4 regions of the Methylosinus sp. LW3 genome follow, and region 1 is predicted to be linked to each of the others. Evidence: predicted binding sites of a transcription regulator. Region 1 holds the regulator's gene; each other region holds the start of a gene.
The links. The regulator PhoB, encoded in region 1, activates phosphate uptake and scavenging genes when phosphate is short. The targets are predictions, from matches to a motif close to TGTCATNNANCTGTCAT.
Positions count from the first base shown of each region.

Region 2: the regulator PhoB is predicted to act here: its motif matches at 2,088-2,104, upstream of METLW3_RS26825 (esterase-like activity of phytase family protein).
Region 3: the regulator PhoB is predicted to act here: its motif matches at 1,545-1,561, upstream of pstS (phosphate ABC transporter substrate-binding protein PstS).
Region 4: the regulator PhoB is predicted to act here: its motif matches at 2,066-2,082, upstream of METLW3_RS0111690 (DUF465 domain-containing protein).

Region 1 is NZ_AZUO01000001.1:461,284-465,489, reverse strand. It holds gene pstB (phosphate ABC transporter ATP-binding protein PstB) at 1-541, shown strand, start outside; gene phoU (phosphate signaling complex protein PhoU) at 572-1,297, shown strand; gene phoB (phosphate regulon transcriptional regulator PhoB) at 1,294-2,037, shown strand; gene hpnE (hydroxysqualene dehydroxylase HpnE) at 2,232-3,476, opposite strand; gene hpnD (presqualene diphosphate synthase HpnD) at 3,473-4,206, opposite strand, start outside.
Region 2 is NZ_AZUO01000001.1:1,913,634-1,917,839, reverse strand. It holds gene METLW3_RS0109750 (ATP-binding protein) at 1-267, shown strand, start outside; gene METLW3_RS0109745 (hypothetical protein) at 271-483, opposite strand; gene METLW3_RS0109740 (dienelactone hydrolase family protein) at 541-1,230, opposite strand; gene METLW3_RS0109735 (hypothetical protein) at 1,399-1,590, shown strand; gene METLW3_RS0109730 (hypothetical protein) at 1,703-2,017, shown strand; gene METLW3_RS26825 (esterase-like activity of phytase family protein) at 2,149-4,206, shown strand, end outside.
Region 3 is NZ_AZUO01000001.1:1,941,122-1,945,327, reverse strand. It holds gene aat (leucyl/phenylalanyl-tRNA--protein transferase) at 1-247, shown strand, start outside; gene METLW3_RS26830 (DUF2155 domain-containing protein) at 219-893, opposite strand; gene METLW3_RS0109870 (NADH:ubiquinone oxidoreductase subunit NDUFA12) at 1,011-1,418, opposite strand; gene pstS (phosphate ABC transporter substrate-binding protein PstS) at 1,660-2,706, shown strand; gene METLW3_RS0109860 (FAD-dependent oxidoreductase) at 2,758-3,975, shown strand; gene METLW3_RS0109855 (hypothetical protein) at 3,956-4,206, opposite strand, start outside.
Region 4 is NZ_AZUO01000001.1:2,302,499-2,306,704, reverse strand. It holds gene METLW3_RS0111700 (hypothetical protein) at 1-257, opposite strand, end outside; gene METLW3_RS0111695 (protein adenylyltransferase SelO) at 268-1,704, opposite strand; gene METLW3_RS0111690 (DUF465 domain-containing protein) at 1,867-2,046, opposite strand; tRNA gene METLW3_RS0111685 (tRNA-Val) at 2,313-2,387, shown strand; gene METLW3_RS0111680 (MucR family transcriptional regulator) at 2,664-3,131, shown strand; gene METLW3_RS0111675 (polysaccharide biosynthesis tyrosine autokinase) at 3,186-4,206, opposite strand, start outside.

The DNA.
Region 1 (4,206 bases):
TATTCTCGACCCGCACATCGATCTCAACCTGCTGCGCTCGCGCGTCGGCATGGTGTTCCAGAAGCCGACGCCCTTCCCCATGTCGATCTACGACAATATCGCCTTCGGCATTCGCCTCTACGAGAAGCTCTCGCGCAGCGAGCTCGACGGGCGCGTCGAGGCGGCGCTGCGCGGCGCGGCGCTGTGGGACGAGGTGCGCGACAAGCTGAATTCGAGCGGCCTCGGCCTCTCGGGCGGCCAGCAGCAGCGCCTGTGCATCGCGCGCACCGTCGCCATTCAGCCGGAGGTGATCCTCTTCGACGAGCCCTGCTCGGCGCTGGACCCCATCTCGACCGCGAAGATCGAGGAGCTCATCGACGAAATGTCGGAGCGCTACACGATCGCCATCGTCACCCACAACATGCAGCAGGCGGCGCGCGTCTCCGATTTCACCGCCTTCATGTATCTCGGCGATCTCGTCGAATTCGGCGAGACCAATAATCTCTTCACCGCGCCGCAGAACAAGAAGACGCAGGACTATATCACCGGCCGCTTCGGCTGAGCGCGCATCGCGCACGAGGACATTGAGACCATGAGCGAACATATCGTCAGCTCCTATGACCGCGACCTCGAAGTGCTCGGCCGCAGAATCGCCGAGATGGGAGGCATCGCCGAGAAAATGCTCGCCGAAGCCATGGATGCGCTCGCCAATTTCGACATTGAGCTCGCCCATCGCGTCGTCGCCACCGATCAGCGCCTCGACGCGCTGCAGCGGGAGATAGAGGAGAACGCCATCCTCACCATCGCGCGGCGGCAGCCGCTCGCTATCGATCTGCGCGAATGCATCGCCGCTATGCGCATCGCCGCCGATCTCGAGCGGGTCGGCGATCTCGCCAAGAGCATCGCCAAGCGCACGGTGAAAATCCTCTCCGAGGCGCGCGTGCCGCGCGCCGTCATCGGCCTCAAGACGATGGCGGAAGTCGCCGCCATACAGCTGAAGGACGTGCTCGACGCCTACGCCCAGCGCGATGTCGAGCGCGCCCGCGCCGTGTGGACCAACGACAGCGAGCTCGACGCGCTGGAAGATTCGGTGTTCCGCGATCTCCTCACCTTCATGATGGAGGACCCGCGCAACATCTCCTTCTGCACGCATCTGCTGTTCTGCTCGAAGAACATAGAGCGCATCGGCGATCACACCACCAATGTCGCCGAGACAATCGTCTATCTCGTCACTGGCGAGGCGATGCCGACCGACCGCCCCAAAGGCAAATCGGCGAGCCTTCCCGCCAGCGCGGAACCGGATGAGCCTACGAAATGAATGAAATCCGCGTCGCCGCTCCGCGCGAGGCGCCGCACGACCGCGCGCCGCGCATACTCGTCGTCGAGGACGACGCGGCGCTGGCGCTGCTGCTCGGCTATAATCTCGAGGCCGAGGGCTTTCTCGTCGAGCATATAGAGCGCGGCGACGAGGCGGAGATCCGTCTCTCCGAATCGCAGCCCGATCTCGTTATTCTCGACTGGATGCTGCCCGGCGTCTCCGGCCTCGAGATCTGCCGACGGCTGCGCGCGCGCGACGACACGCGCAGCATGCCGATCATCATGCTCACCGCGCGCGGCGACGAGAATGAGCGCGTGCGCGGCCTCTCCATCGGCGCCGACGATTATGTGGTGAAGCCCTTCTCGCCGCCGGAGCTGATGGCGCGCGTGCATGCGCTGCTGCGCCGCGCGCGGCCGGAGCGCGTGGCGACGCGGCTCGTCGCCGGCGACATAGACCTCGACCGCGAGACGCGCCGCGTGAAGCGCGGCGGGCGCGAGATTCATCTCGGCCCGACGGAGTTCCGTCTGCTGGAATATCTGATGGAAAAACCCGGCCGCGTCTTCTCGCGCGCGCAATTGCTCGACAGCGTGTGGGGGCTCTCGGCGGAGATCGACGAGCGCACCGTCGACGTGCATGTCGGCCGCCTGCGCAAGGCGATTATCCGCGGCCGCGAGAAGGACCCGATCCGCACCGTGCGCGGCACCGGCTATTCCTTCGACGAGACTTTTGGAAGGAATTGAGGGGCGATGCGAGCCTGAAGGCTCGCGGTCCAGGGGGCGCTTTGGATCGCGAGCCTTCAGGCTCGCTTTTGTCTGCACGCGCTCCCTCTGCCCATCGTCATTGCGAGCGCAGCGAAGCAATCCAGAGCCGTGGGGCGGTCCCTGGATCGCGTCGTCGCTACGCTCCTCGCGATGACGGCGGCGGCGGGCTCGACCTATGAACGCCCCGCCAGCTCCGCCGCGCGATAGCCCGACCTTATCGCGCCCTCGATCGTCGCCGGAAGGCCGGTCGCAGTCCAATCGCCGGCGAGGAAGAGATTGCGCCACCCCGTCACAGCGCCGGGGCGGCGCTGCTGCTGCGCCGGCGTCGCGGCGAAAGTGGCGCGCTTTTCCTTGACGATCTGCCATTGCGGCAGCTCCACCGGCAGGCCCGTGGCGGCGGCTGCCTCGGCCCATATGCGCTCGGCGAGGCTCTCGCGGGAATCGTCCATCAACCGATCGGCGCCGCTGATCGTCACCGAGAGCCTGTCCTCGAAAGCGAACAGCCATTCGGTGAGCGAGCCGATCATGCCGAGCAGCGCCGGCTGCCCCGGCGGCGGCGCGATCTTGAAATGCGCATTGACGATGCCGCGGAAATCATCCGGCGCGACGAGGCCCGGAACGAGCTCCTGCGCCGCCCAGGGCGGGACGGCGAGCGCGACGCTGTCATTCTCGCCGAGCGCGATTTTCTCGTCGCCGAAATCGAGCGCTGTGGCGCGCTCGCCGGAAAATTCGATTCCCTTCAGCCGCGCGGCGAAGCGCGGCGCGGCGCCACGCGCGGCGAGAGCGCTCAGCGCCGGCTCGATGAACGCCGTCCCGAGCCCGCGCCGCGCGACCAGCGGACGGCAAGCGGCGCCGCCAGCGGCCAGCGTCTCGCGCAGCACGGCGGCGGCGAGCGCGGCGGAGGAGCAGCGCGGCTCCGTATTGAGCGCGGAGAGCAGCACCGGCCCCCACAGCCGCTCATAGAGCACGCCCGAGCAATTCATCGCCTCGCCGATGGTCGCGCCCTTTTTGGCGAGGAGAATGCCGATCGCGCCGAGATAATCCGCAGGCGCCGTGCCGGGCACGCGGCGATCCGCCACGAAAATCCACCAGGGCAGGCGCGAGGCGTTCGGCCTCATGCGCCAGCGCGTTCCGTCGCGCGTGTCCAAAAAGTCGAAGGCGCATTCCTTCGGCCCGACCAGCTCATCCACCGAGCCGATGCGGCGGGCGTAATCCAGCGCCGTGGCGTTGCCGGAGAGCAGCAGATGATTGCCATTGTCGATGACGAGATCGAGGCTGGAATCATAATAGGACCGGCAGCGCCCGCCCGCCATGCGCGCGGCTTCATAGAGCGCGACGCTGCGGCCCTCGTCGGTCAGACGAATGGCGCAGGAGAGGCCGGCGAGACCCGCGCCGATGATATGCGTCGTTCCGCTCACGTCAGCGCGAATCTCAGCAGGGCCAGCAGGACTTTCGTCCGCGAGGCGGAGACCGGCGCGCGCGGCGGCGCGAAGCCGCGCGCCACCAGACGATCGAGAACCGAGCGATAGGCCGTCGCCATCAGATAGGGCGCCTTCACCGCGCGCTGCGGCGAGACGCGCATCAGCAGCTCCGATTCCGCGTAATGCTTGCGCGCGCGCTCGGCCACTGCAGCGCAGACTTGCTGAAGGCCGGGGTGCGCCAGCACCGCGCCGCGCGAGAAATCGGCGACGCCCGCGGCCTCCAGCGCCTCGCGCGGGAGATAGAGCCGCCCGCGCGCCTCGTCCTCGTCGAGATCGCGCAGAATATTGGTGAGCTGCAAGGCGCGGCCCATGTGATAGGCGAGCATGCGCGCCTTGGTCGGCAGCGCGCCGCCGGCGCTCTCCGCCTCATCGGCAAGGCCGAAGACCCTCACCGAGAGCCGCCCCACCGCGCTCGCCACATGATCGCAATAGAGATCGAGCCGATCCCATTCCGGCGCGCGAATATCCTCCACGACATCCATGGCCATGCCGTCGATGACCGCCTCGAAATCGGCGCGCTCGAGGCCGAAGCGGCGCACCGGCCGCGCCAGATCGGCGCAACGCTTATGCGTGCGGCCGGCGTAGAGCGCGTCGAGATCGCGCCGCCAATCGTCGAGCTGGGAGAGGCGCAAAGCGCGATCGCCCTCCTCATCCGCAATGTCGTCGA
Region 2 (4,206 bases), 1.5 Mb from region 1:
GCGAAAAACATATCGCTCACAGCCGTCAATGACGGCCATATGCTGACCATCCACATAGACGACGACGGCCCGGGCATTCCGGTCGAGCGGCGAGAAGACGCCTTTCGGCCCTTCTACCGGCTGGACGAGTCGCGCAATCAGGACGAGAGCCATTCGGGCCTCGGCCTCGCCATTGCGCGCGACATCATGCGCTCGCATGGCGGCGAGGTGACGCTCGATGGCTCGCCGCTCGGCGGCTTGCGCGCGACCGTCACCTTGCCGGTGTGACGGTCAGCCCTCCGCCGGACAGGGGATTTCCTTCGTCACGCCTTCCAGAAAGGCCTTCATGCCGCAATTGGCGCGCAGGGGGCTCGGCTTCTGATTGCCTTCCCAGGTCAGGAAGGTGACGATCCCGCGCGGATTGATGGCGATCACCTTGTATCGCTCCGGTCCGCGGGTCGCATAGCATTTGCCTTCTTTTATGTCCTCGGCGGTCAGGGCCATGTTCTGATCTCCTTTCGCAATGTGCCTGACCTCGTCCCGCAAGAGCCGTGCCGAGCCTCAATGCGCGTGATCGTGATCGTCGTGGTCATGATCGTGATCGTCCTCATGCGCCGCGCTCTTCTTGTGCACGACATGCTCGGTGAGGAAATCGCCCGCGGCGATCACCCCGTCATCGTCCATCGCATGCTCGAGACCCTTGCGCGTCATCGACAGGACCTTGGCGCCCTGCCCTGTGAGAGCGGCCTTAGTCTCGCGCACGGCGGCGAGCGGCGCGATGGCGTCGGCGTCGCCATGGATCAGCAGCACGGGCGGCGCGCCATCAGGGCCGATGGACGGCGCCGCGCCATAGGGACCGCCGGCAAAGGCGACCACCGCCGCCGCCGGCCCCGGCCGCGCGACGCCGGCGAGCAGCGAGAGGGTCGCTCCTTGCGAGAAGCCGACCAGCGCCAGATGCGAGGCGGGCAGCCGGCGCTTGGCCAGCGCCGCCTCGAGAAAGCGCTCGAGCGCCGCCAGCCCTTTAGCGAGCCCCTCTGGATCAGCGGCGTCGAACCAGCGCTTCACGCCATCGGCGCCGGCGGGCGCCTCGGCGGAGAGAAACTCGGCCTTTGGCATGGTCGGCGCCCAATTGAGCGCATGATCGACCATGGTTTGGCCGTCGGCGCCCTCCCCATGCAGCATCACGACGAGAAAAGCGGGCTTGCCGCAGGAGAGAGCGGCCAGCGCCGGCCCTTCCACAATGTCGGTCATGGGGTGCGTCCTCCGTGCGCCGGCGCCCCCGCCGGCCAAAAAGGGAGGTTCAATAAGCGTGCCGCCGCATGTCTCGGCATATGGCGCCCAATCTGCTTCATCGTCGCCGCGCCGGAGACGGACCGGCGCACCGTGAGACCCAACACAAAGCAACAGGAGGAGGACCGCGTGGCGGACTACAAAGTGACGGTCGAGGAGCAGGCCGACGGAAAATGGGCCTGTTTCCTGCACGTGCCGGGTGAGGAGCCGTATAATCTCGGCAAGTCGTTCAAGAGCGAGGACCGCGCGGACGCCTGGCTGACCGTCGGCGAGGCGACGACGGCGATCGATATGGCGGTGGCCAAGCTCACCAAGAAGTGAGCGAGCGGTAAGGGCCGCGACGCGCGCCTGTCGGATATCCGACAGGCGTTCCCGGCCCTTCGTCCATTTTGTCCCGCGCCGCCGAAGCCGCGCGCACCAAGGAGCGAAAAAAATGGCCGTTGATTTGAAGGGCGATTGGACCGACGCCGACATTGCGAAGCTCATCGGCTCGGTCGTCGACGACCGCGACTGGCGGCTCGAGGTCAGCACCGACGGAATCGCCTCGCTCGTCGACAAGACGGCGCATCCGACCGACGACGCCTATGACAACACGCTCCACTGCTTCCTCGAGACATGGATGCAGGGAACGGATTTCGTCGGCCCTTCGGCCGCCGGCGACAAGGATCTCGTCGGCAAGGTCGCCAAGGCGCTGCGCGAGAACTACCCGACACTCAAGGGCCTCAAATTCGTCTACGTGTCCTTGTGACGCTCGCGCATCGTGGCGCAAAGGCCACAGCGTGAAAATGTTTCCGCTCTGTTAACGATCGTGGCCAGACTGTCACCGAATCGTTAACAGGCGGCCATAGACCTCCGGCCAAGCTAAAGCCGGGGGATAAAATGCCTTTTCGTTACTGGTTGCTCGCGTCCATCTCGACGCTCGCGCTTCACGGCGCCGCAATGGCGCAGACCTATCGTACGCCCAATATCGTCGCCAATGACGGCGCCGCCTCCGTCGGCCTGGGTGGCGTGACCTTCACCAATCAAGGTCTCGTCGGAACCGGACGTCTTCCGGCGGGGACGATCGACTTCCTCGGCGACACGCTCGGCTCCTTCTCGAGCCTCGCCATCGACCCTTATTCCTGGCGGCGCAGCGGCTCGACTTTCGTCGCGACCATGCTCGCCCTGCCCGACCGCGGCCTCAACGATCCCGCCAATGGCGTCTTCTCCGATTATGCGGGACGGCTGCTGCGCTTCAACATCGCCTTCTCGCCCTATTCGGGCGCGAATCTCCCCGCCTCCACCAGCTCGCAGAATCAGGTGCAGATGACGCCCGACGGCGGCGTCCTGCTGCGCGACAATCAGGGCAAGACATTCACCGGCGCCGATTCTGGGTCGGGAGCCGTCAATCTCTTCGGCCGCCTCACGCCGAGCCCTTCCGCTGGCTCGATCGGCGCCGGCAAGCTATCGCTCGACGCCGAGGGGCTGGCCTTCAAGACCGACCGCAGCTTCTACGTCAGCGACGAATACGGCCCGTCGATCTTTTATTTCGACGCCAATGGCAATCTCGTCGGCTCGGTCGGAATTCCCTCGGCGCTGCTGCCGCGGACCAATGGCGCGATCGACTTCAATTCGACAGTCGCGCCGACGACTGGACGCCGCAACAATCAGGGGCTCGAGGCGGTCTCGGTCAGCCCGGACGGCAACCGGCTGTTCGCGATCCTGCAGAGCGCGACGATGCAGGATCAGGCCTCTGGACAGCAGACGCGCAACAATACGCGCATCCTGGTCTATGATATTTCGCTCAATCCGACGCCGGCGGCGCCGATCGAGACCTATGTGCTGCAGCTGCCGACCTACAGGCTGAACGGCGATGGCGGCAGCGCCAATCGCACCGCGGCGCAGAGCGAGATGGTGGCGCTCAACGACAAGCAGTTCCTCGTGCTGGCGCGCGACGGAACCGGCCAGGGTCCGGCGGGCGGCAATCCGATCATGGTCAAATCCATCTATCTCGTCGACATCGGCAATGCGACCAATATCGCCGGCACGGCCGCCGATACGACGGCGGGCGGCCAGGTCGCGCCCAATGGCGTGCTGAATCCGGCGATCACGCCGGCGCAGTCGGTCGAGCTCGTGAACATGCTCAACACGACGCAGCTCGCCCGCTTCGGCCTCAATCTGAACAATGGCGCGCCCGGCCAGTCGGCGCAGTCGCAGCTCACTCTGGCGGAGAAATGGGAGGGCATGGCGCTCGTCCCGACGCTCGTCGAGGGCCGGCCGAACGACTTCTACCTCTTCGTCTCCAACGACAATGATTTCACCACGACCAATGGCGTGATGCAGGGCCAGAGCTATAACTCCGGCCAGAACAACGACAATATGGTCCTCGTCTATAAGCTCACCCTGCCGACCGCCGTCGATCCGCTGTTCCTCAAATCCATGCGCGATACGACGCCCCAGGTGCTCGGACGCATCGACGCCGGCGCTCTCGGCCTCGCCTCGAGCGCCGCCGCGCCGGTCATCGCGCAGCTGCAATCGATTCGACGCGCGCAGAGCGGCGTCTTCGCGGCGCAGGGCCTCTCGACCTGGCTCGGCGGCAATGTCGATTTCGGCCCCACTGCGTCGCGGCCCGGGCTCGACGGCGACCGCACGCTCTATGGCGGCTCCTTCGGCGTCGATTATGGCTGGAAGGAGATTCGCGTGGGCGTCGCGGCGACGGTGCGCGCAGGCCAATATGGCGGCGGCGCGCTCGGCTATTTCGACATTTCGCCGACCGTCTCGCCGAGCCTCTACGCCGGCTATTTCGGCGATCTCTTCTATCTGCACGGAACGGCGACCTTCTCGCCGGACGTCGGCTTCTCCGACATTCGCCGCCTCGGCGCCTATGGGCTCACCGGCGTCGGCCGCACCAGCGTCGATTCTTACGCGTTCGGCGGCGAGATCGGCGCCAAGCTGAAG
Region 3 (4,206 bases), 1.5 Mb from region 1:
CCTCGTCGCGCGGCTCGTCAAAGGCGGCTTCCGCCTGCTCGACACGCAATTCATGACCACGCATCTCGCCTCGCTCGGCGCGATAGAGGTCAGCCGCGACGCCTATCATGCTCTGCTGGAGCAGTCTTTGTCGGTCCCTGCCCGTTTCGCCGCCTGGCCGGACGACGCGCCCGTTCCCGGCCGCGAGATCGTCGCGATTCTGCGGCCGGAGCCACAGCTCAGAACGGAAAAGGCGAAGGCGCCGTAGCGGGCGCCGGCTCCTGCGCGGGCTGCTTCTTTTTCTTCTTCTTGGGCTTTTCGGCCGGAGCCGCGGCCGCTGGCTCGGCGCTCTCCGGGGCCTTCGCGGCCTCTGGCGGAACCGAATCGCGCGGGCCGATCGGCGCGGCCTCGACCGGAACGGGCGCGACCGGCTCGACCTTGCGAGAGCGGGAGCGCTTCTTCTCCGGCGCAGGGACGGCAGTGGCCGCCGCCGCAGGATCGGCCGCCGGCGCCTGAACGATCTCCTTGCCGCCGCGGCAATCGACCAGCCAAACGTCATAGACCGGGTGCTCGACGCCATGCAGGCCTGGGCTCGCTGCGAACATCCAGCCGGAGAAAATCCGCTTGGCGTCGTTCTTCCCCGTGTCCTGCTCGTCGACCTCGACGAAGCTCGTGGTCTGCGGAGCCTCGGTCTGCGGACGCGTGTTGCAGACGCGCGGCGTCACCTGAAGCGAGCCGAATTGCACGGTCTCGTCTATGGCGACGTCGAAATTGATGATCCGGCCTGTCGTCTTGTCGAGCCCGGCGAAAATGGCGGTGGGATTGCGTATGGGATCCGCGGCCGCCGCGCCGAGGCCGACGAGGAAGGCGGCTCCCGAAAGAGCGAAACGCAGGCGGAAGCAGCGGGAGATCATATCGGCTCTCGTTTCCGATCTCTGGCTCGGGCCAGCCGCCCGCGCCTCATGCGCCGTCGTTGAATAGGAAGAGCGTGGCGGATCGATGGTCGCGGACAGGGCCGCGACCGTCTCGCCTCAAGCCTCGGGGGTCCAGGCCTGATAGTCGCCGCCGGCGGGAGCGCGGCGGCCCTCGGCCAGGATCGAGCCCGGCGGATGATAGGCGGCGGAGGTGCCGGTCAGATTGGGGCGATAGGTCAGCTCCCATTCCTTCGGCTCGTATTTCTCCTGCGTCGGCGGCGTGTCGACCGTGTGGTGCAGCCAGCCGTACCAGCCGGGCGGCGTCGCCGAGCCCTCGGCATAGCCCTTATAGATGACCCAGCGGCGCTCGAAGCCGAGCGCCTTGTCCTTCTTGCCGCCGCGGCGGCGGTAATAGACATTGCCGAACTCATCCGTCCCGACGCGCTCGCCATAGAGCAGCGTCCACAGGCCCGTGCTGAGCGTCGCCCGGTTCCACCAAGTGAAGAAGCGAATGATGTAGGACATGTCGGAAGCGTCCAAGAATGTTTGCGTGGCCCCTTATTGCGTCAAGACAGCGCAATGTCCAGTCGGGCGCGCCACTTCCGCTGCGTGGGCTTTGCTTTTGGCGCGAAGTCGTAGAAAAGGAGGCATGTGACAGAAAGACGACAGCCGTCGCGCCGCCAAGGCGCGCCGCAGAGAGCTGAAACCATTGGCTTCCAGCTCTCGTGGACAAGAGCCACGCGTCGAAATTCCAAGGGACGGCCGCATGATTTCCAAAGCCTCGAGGCTCATTCTTCACGCCGCTCTGGCGGCGATCCTTTCAGTGGGGAGCGCGCGCGCCCTCGATATTTCCGGCGCCGGCGCGACTTTTCCCCTGCCCATCTACGCCAAATGGGCGCAGAGCTATTCGAAAGAAACCGGCAATCGCGTCAATTATCAATCGATCGGCTCGGGCGGCGGCATCCGCCAGATCAAGGCGCGGACAGTCACTTTCGGCGCCTCGGACCAGCCGCTGAGCGCCAAGGAGCTCGACGCAGCCGGGCTCATCCAATGGCCGCAAGTGGTGGGCGGCATCACCCCCGTCGTCAATCTGGACGGGGTCGGCTCCAATGAGCTGGTCCTCGACGGGACCACGCTCGCGCGCATTTTTATCGGCGAAATCAAGCTCTGGAACGATCCGGCGATCCACGCGCTGAACCCGAAGATCGCTCTGCCGGCGACGTCGATCGTCGTCGTGCACCGCTCGGACGGATCGGGCACGACTTTCTGCTTCACCCACTATCTCTCCCGCGTCTCCGCCGATTGGAAGGCGAAGGTGGGCGAGAACGTGGCTGTGGAATGGCCGCTCGGCCTCGGCGCCAAGGGCAATGAGGGCGTCGCCAATAATGTCGCCACCGCCAAAGGCGCGATCGGCTATGTCGAATTCGCCTACGCCAAGCAGAATAAGCTCGCCGCCGTCAGCCTGGTGAATCGCGACGGCAAGATCGTCGCGCCGGGCAAGGAGAGCTTCGAGGCCGCCGCCGCCAATGCCGATTGGGCCGGCGCGCCGGGCTTTTTCCATCTGCTGACCGAGCAGCCGGGCGCGGGCTCCTGGCCGATCGCGGCGGCGACCTTCATTCTGCTGCCGAAGCAGCCGCAGGATGCGGCCGCGGCGCTGGAAGCGCTGAAATTCTTCGACTGGGCTTTCTCCAAGGGCGCCGCGGCGGCCGAGGAGCTGGATTTCGAGCCCATGCCAGCCTCCGTGGTGACGCTGATTCGCAAGAGCTGGGCGGCCAATGTGAAGGATGCGAATGGAAAACCGCTGCTGAACTGACCATAAAGGTCGGCAGCGGCCGCGCGCGGCCTATTCGCACAGGAGCGGCCGATGACGCAGACGATCTCCACGAGATGCTGCGTGGTCGGCGGCGGCCCGGCGGGGCTGATGGCGGGCTTTCTGCTCGCCCGCGCCGGCGTCGAGACGATCGTCCTCGAGAAGCACGCCGATTTCCTGCGCGATTTCCGCGGCGACACGATTCATCCCTCCACGCTTCAGCTGATGTTCGAGCTCGGCCTGCTCGAGGATTTTCTGAAACTGCCCCATCGCAAGGCGTTTCAGCTCTCCGCGGTTTTGGGAGACCGTAAATTCGTCGTCGCCGACTTCCGCGGCCTGCCGACCTTGTGCAAATTCGTCGCCTTCATGCCGCAATGGGATTTTCTCGACTTCATCGCCGGCGAGGCGAAGAAGCTGCCGAATTTCCGCCTGTCGATGAAGACTTCCGCAGAGAGCCTGCTCGAGGAGGGTGGCCGTATCGTCGGCCTGCGCGCCGAGGGGCCGGAGGGGCCGCTCGAGATCAGAGCCGATCTCACCATCGCCGCGGATGGGCGGACCTCGCGAATGCGCGAATCGGCGGGCCTCGCGGTCGAGGATTTCGGCGCGCCCATGGATGTGCTGTGGCTGGAGCTGCGGCGCAAGGCGGATGACCCCGACGAGACCTTCGGCCGCGTTGCGCCGGGCCGCATGGTGGCGATGATCGAGCGCGGCTCCTATTGGCAGATCGGCTATGTGATTCCAAAAGGCGGCGCGCTAGCGCTGAGGAGCCGGCCGATCGGCGAGTTTCGCCGCGCCCTGGCCGACAGCGTTCCCTTTCTCGAGGATCGAGTCGAGGATTTGCGGGATTGGGAGGATGTGAATCTGCTGACCGTGCAGGTCGATCGGCTGAAGAATTGGAGCCGGCCGGGCCTGCTCTGCATCGGCGACGCGGCCCATGCGATGTCGCCGATCGGCGGCGTCGGCATCAATCTCGCGATTCAGGACGCCGTGGCGACCGCCAATCTCCTCGCCGAAAAGCTGCGCGAGGGGACGCTGCGCGACGCGGATGTCGGGGCCGTGCAGAAGCGCCGCGAGCTTCCGGCGCGGATGACGCAACGGCTGCAGCTCTTCATTCAGAATCGCGTGATCCGTAACGTGCTCGCCGCGGACCGGCCCTTCGAGCCGCCGCTGGCCTTGCGGCTTTTGGATATTTTCCCGGCGCTACGGCAATTGCCGGCGCGGCTGATCGGCCTCGGCGTCCGGCCGGAGCACATCAATTCATCGCGCGGATAAAAGCGCCGAAGGCGCGCGGGCCGTCGCCGGTCTTGGCCTTGGCGATCACCTTCAGGCTATCGGCGGCGATCGACCAGAACTCATTGGTGAACCAATTGGCGACATAGATCGTCTTGCCGTCGCGGCTCGCCCCTATGCCTTCCGGATATTCGCCGACCTTCACCTGCGACACCGACGCGAATGTCGAGAGATCGAAGACGCTGACCGATTCGGCATATTGATCGGTGACGA
Region 4 (4,206 bases), 1.8 Mb from region 1:
TAAAAAGCCTTGCCATGGCCCTTGTGGCGAAGCTCGATGCGCAAATCGCGCGCGTCCTCCGCCGTGGAGGCGAGCTCGCGCTGCAGCGACAGCCGCACGGAGACGACGGTCTGGCCGGGATGCGCGCGCAAATGCGCTTCGTCATAGCGACGGAAGAAGCAGGCCCCGCTCGGCGGGATTTTGTCGATCAGCAGATTTTTGGCGGCGGCGGCGCTCGAAAGAGCGAGAGACAGAGAGACGCATAGCGAGCGCTTCATTTTCCGAACGTCATCCCCCGGCAGGCGCCGGCGCATAGGCTTCACGCATGGAGGCGATCTGTGCGACCTTCTCGGCGAGCGCGCTCCAATCGTCACGCTCGGCGATATGCGCCCAGATCGATTCGACCTCTTCGATCAGCATAGTGCAGGGGACGGGGCGACGGAAATAGGGATGGTCGAGATTGGCGGCCGGCGATGTCTCATGCGCGGCGAGCGCCTCGCGCAGCCCTTGGAATTCCGGCGCGTCATAGGCCGCCGCCTCCGGGCTAGCGGCGGCGCGTTCGCGGCTCGCCATGCCGCCGCGCCAATCGAAGAATGTCTGCTCATAGGGCGCTTGCGTCTTGCCGAGAAACTCCAGCAATCCTTTGGCGAGAGCGGCGTCCTGCTCGGGATCGTCCGCCGGCAGCAGGCCGAAGCGATCGAGCAGAGCGAGCTGGAACTCGCGCTGGAGGACGGCCTGATAGCCGCCGAGAATCTGCTCGGCGCGCTGCAGCCCGACATGCGGCAGAATGGTCTCGGCGAGGCGGGTGAGATTCCAGCCGAGCGCGCCCGGCTGGCGGCCGAAGGAATAGAGCCCACTGTCGTCGAAATAGGCCGCTGTGAATTGCGGATCATAGCGCGGCGCGAAGCGCCACGGCCCATAGTCGAAGCTCTCGCCGGTGACGTTGATATTGTCCGAGTTGAGCACGCCATGGACGAAGCCCGCGGCCATATAGCGCGCGCCGAGCCGCGCCACGCGCGCGCCGACGCGCTCGAGAAAAGCGCCGGCGCGGCTTTCCGACGGCTCGCCGGCCAGCTCGGGAAAATAATTGGCGACGCAATAGTCGATGAGCCGTCCGAGCGCTTCCTGGTCGTCGAGATGGGCGAGGCGCTGAAACGTGCCGATCCGAATATGGGAATGGGAGAGCCGCACCAGCACGCTGGAGCGCGTCGGCGACGGCTCGTCGCCGCGATAGAGCGGCTCGCCGGTCTCGATCAGGCTGAAGCTCTTGGAGGTGTCGACGCCCTGCGCCTCCAGCATCTCCGTGGCGAGAATCTCGCGCATGCCGCCTTTCAACGTGAGCTTGCCGTCGCCCTGGCGCGACCAGGGCGTGCGACCGGAGCCTTTTGTGCCGAGATCGAGCAGTCGGCCGTCCGCGGCGTCGCGCAATTGCGTGAACAGAAAGCCGCGGCCGTCGCCAATGTCCGGATTGTAGGTGCGGAACTGATGGCCGTGATAGCGCAGCGCCAGCGGCTGCGGAAAGCCGCCGGGCAGGGGCTCGAAACGGCCGAGATGGGCGATCCATTCCTCTTCCGTCAGCGTATCCAGACCGACGCGCGCCGCCCAGCGCTGATTGCGATAGCGCAGAATATGCTGCGGAAAGCGGGCGGGCTCGACACGGTCGAAGAAGCCGTCGCCGAGCGTGGCGTGGAGGGTCTCGGCGCGATAGCGCGGGGAAGGGGGCATGGGGTTCTCGGCTCTCGCTTTGGCAGAAGATTCTGCGACCAGAGACGCCCCGAAGCAAGCCGGGCGCCCGCGCGGGCCGAAGCGAGCGTTGCGGCGCCCTATGCGACAAAAAAGGCGGAGAGCATCTCTCCGCCTCGACGCTAGACCGCTTTCGCAAGCTGTTCAGTGCAGGCTGACGCCTTGCCGCAGCTTGTTGATCTCGTCCTTGAGCTGAAGCTTCTTGCGCTTCAATTCGTGGAGCTTCGAATCGTCGTATCGGGGATGGTGCTGAACCTGATCGATCTCTTTCTTGAGCGCCTGATGGCGGCGTTCGAGCTCGACGAGATGGGTCTGTAGCGACATACGGCGCCTCCTTTGGTTGATGACAGAAGGACGACGCCAGTGTGACATGAATTCCAAGGCCTGCAAGGGGCGAAGACGTCGCGGGCCAATGAATTATTTCGCCCAAAGCCGCTGTTCGCGGAAGGAAATCTTAACGCTTGGGGACGCTGGGGCCGGGGTTTTGCGACAGGGCGTGGAAACTGTCGAAGGGCGCTTGCGCCTCGGCCCGACTGCCATTATACGGGCTTCACTCGCGCCGGACGGAGCAAGCATCCGAACGGCGCCGGGGGCGCGTAGCTCAGCGGGAGAGCACTACGTTGACATCGTAGGGGTCACAGGTTCAATCCCTGTCGCGCCCACCATTCTGATCCACCCTACGCTCGATCCATTCCGCCGCCCGATGACGAAAATCGCATCGGGCGAAATTTTTTGTCGGTCACGCGACGTCTCGTTCCTTGCCTAGCCTCGCCGCGCCGATATTCGGCGGGCTTTCTATTTCAATTCGACGTTCTGCGGCCTATATCATCGAAATTGAGCTTGTTACTCGAGCCGAATCTGTCGCCGAGGGAAGTCGCTGATTGCCTTCGAATTCGATATCGGCTCCAATAGAAAAAGATTCGACCGAGGAGGGAAAGGCCATGTCCGAAGCCGAAGACAAAGCGCTCGTCGCGCAGATACTCTCTTCCTATCTTTCGAATAATACTGTTGCGCCTCTCGACCTTCCTTCTGTCATCGCAGCTGTGAAAAAAGCCTTCGGCGGCGCCGACGCCGAGACGTCGAATGCAACGGACGGCGAGGCCAAGCAGTGGCGGCCTGCCGTTCCGGTGAAGAAATCCGTCACAGCGGATGCGATTACTTGCCTTTGTTGTGGTGAGCCGTTCAAATCCTTGAAGCGTCATCTTCAGGCCGAGCACAAGCTGACGCCGGATGATTATCGCGCCGCATTCGATCTAAAGAGCGATTATCCGATCGTCGCGCCCAATTACGCTGCGCAGCGCTCGGCTCTGGCCAAATCGCTCGGCCTCGGCCGCAAGCCGGCGGCGAAGACCGTTTCCGCCGCGAAGAAGCGCGGCGCGCCGCTGCGCAAGGCCGCCGCCGAGGCCTGACGGCGAGGTCTGACGGAAAGCCGCGCCGCGGGTGAGCTCGTCCGCCGGCGCGTCTCACTCGGCGTGATAGGCGTCGAAGGCGCCTCCGCCCGCATAGGGCGAATAGGCGTAGGGGCCATATTTGCGCGCCTTCGCCTCGATCACCAGATTGAGCGCGACGCCCGCTATTCTGCCGCGATCGGGAAGCCGCTCGATCGCATGAGCGACGGTTTCGCGCGGCGTCGCCGCCCAGCGAATGACGACGACAGTCTTATCGACGAGTCCGGCGATGAGAATCGGATCGACGACGGGGCCGATCGGCGGCGTGTCGACGATGACGAGATCGAAGCTCCCGCGCACCGCGGCCATGAGCGTTTTCATCTTCTCGGAGGCGAGCAGATCGGCGGGCGCCTGTATCTCGCCGCCGGCCGGAAGAACCCATAGTCCCCGCTTCTCTTCGAAGAAGATCGCGGCTCCCGGGCTCGCGGAGCCGATGAGCAGCTCGACGAGGCCGGGCCTCTGCTCGGCGCGGAAGAGCTTGGACGCGGCGCGGCGGCGCAGATCGGCGTCGATCAGCAGCGTGCGCAGGCCCGATTGCGCGGCGGAGGCGGCGATCGCCGCGGCGATCGTCGTCGTTCCTTCGCCGGGGACGGCGGAGGCGAGCTGAATCAGCTTGGGGGGATCGTCCACATCGCTCATGGCGATGGCGCTGCGCAGCGCGCGGAGCCCCTCGCTGGCGCGCGACAGAGGTTTTGCGCGCACGAGATCGACGAGGGCGGGGGCGCTCGAGGCGATTTTGGGAATGGAGCCGAGCAGAGGCAGACCGAGCGTCGTCTCGATCTGCGCCATCGTCGTGAAGCCCGTGTCCGCCAATTCGCAGGCATAAGCGGCGCCGAGCCCGAAGAGGGCGCCGAGCGCCAGCGCGATCAGCAGCGTCTGCTCGGCGTCGGGCCAGGACGGGGCGTTCGGCGTGAGCGCAGGCGATATGATTCGTGCGTCGCGCGGCTCGAATTTGGCTTGCTGCTCGACTAGGCGCGCGCGGCGCATCGTCTCATCGAGAAGCTTGCGATCGGCCGCGGCGGCGCGCTCCAGCTCG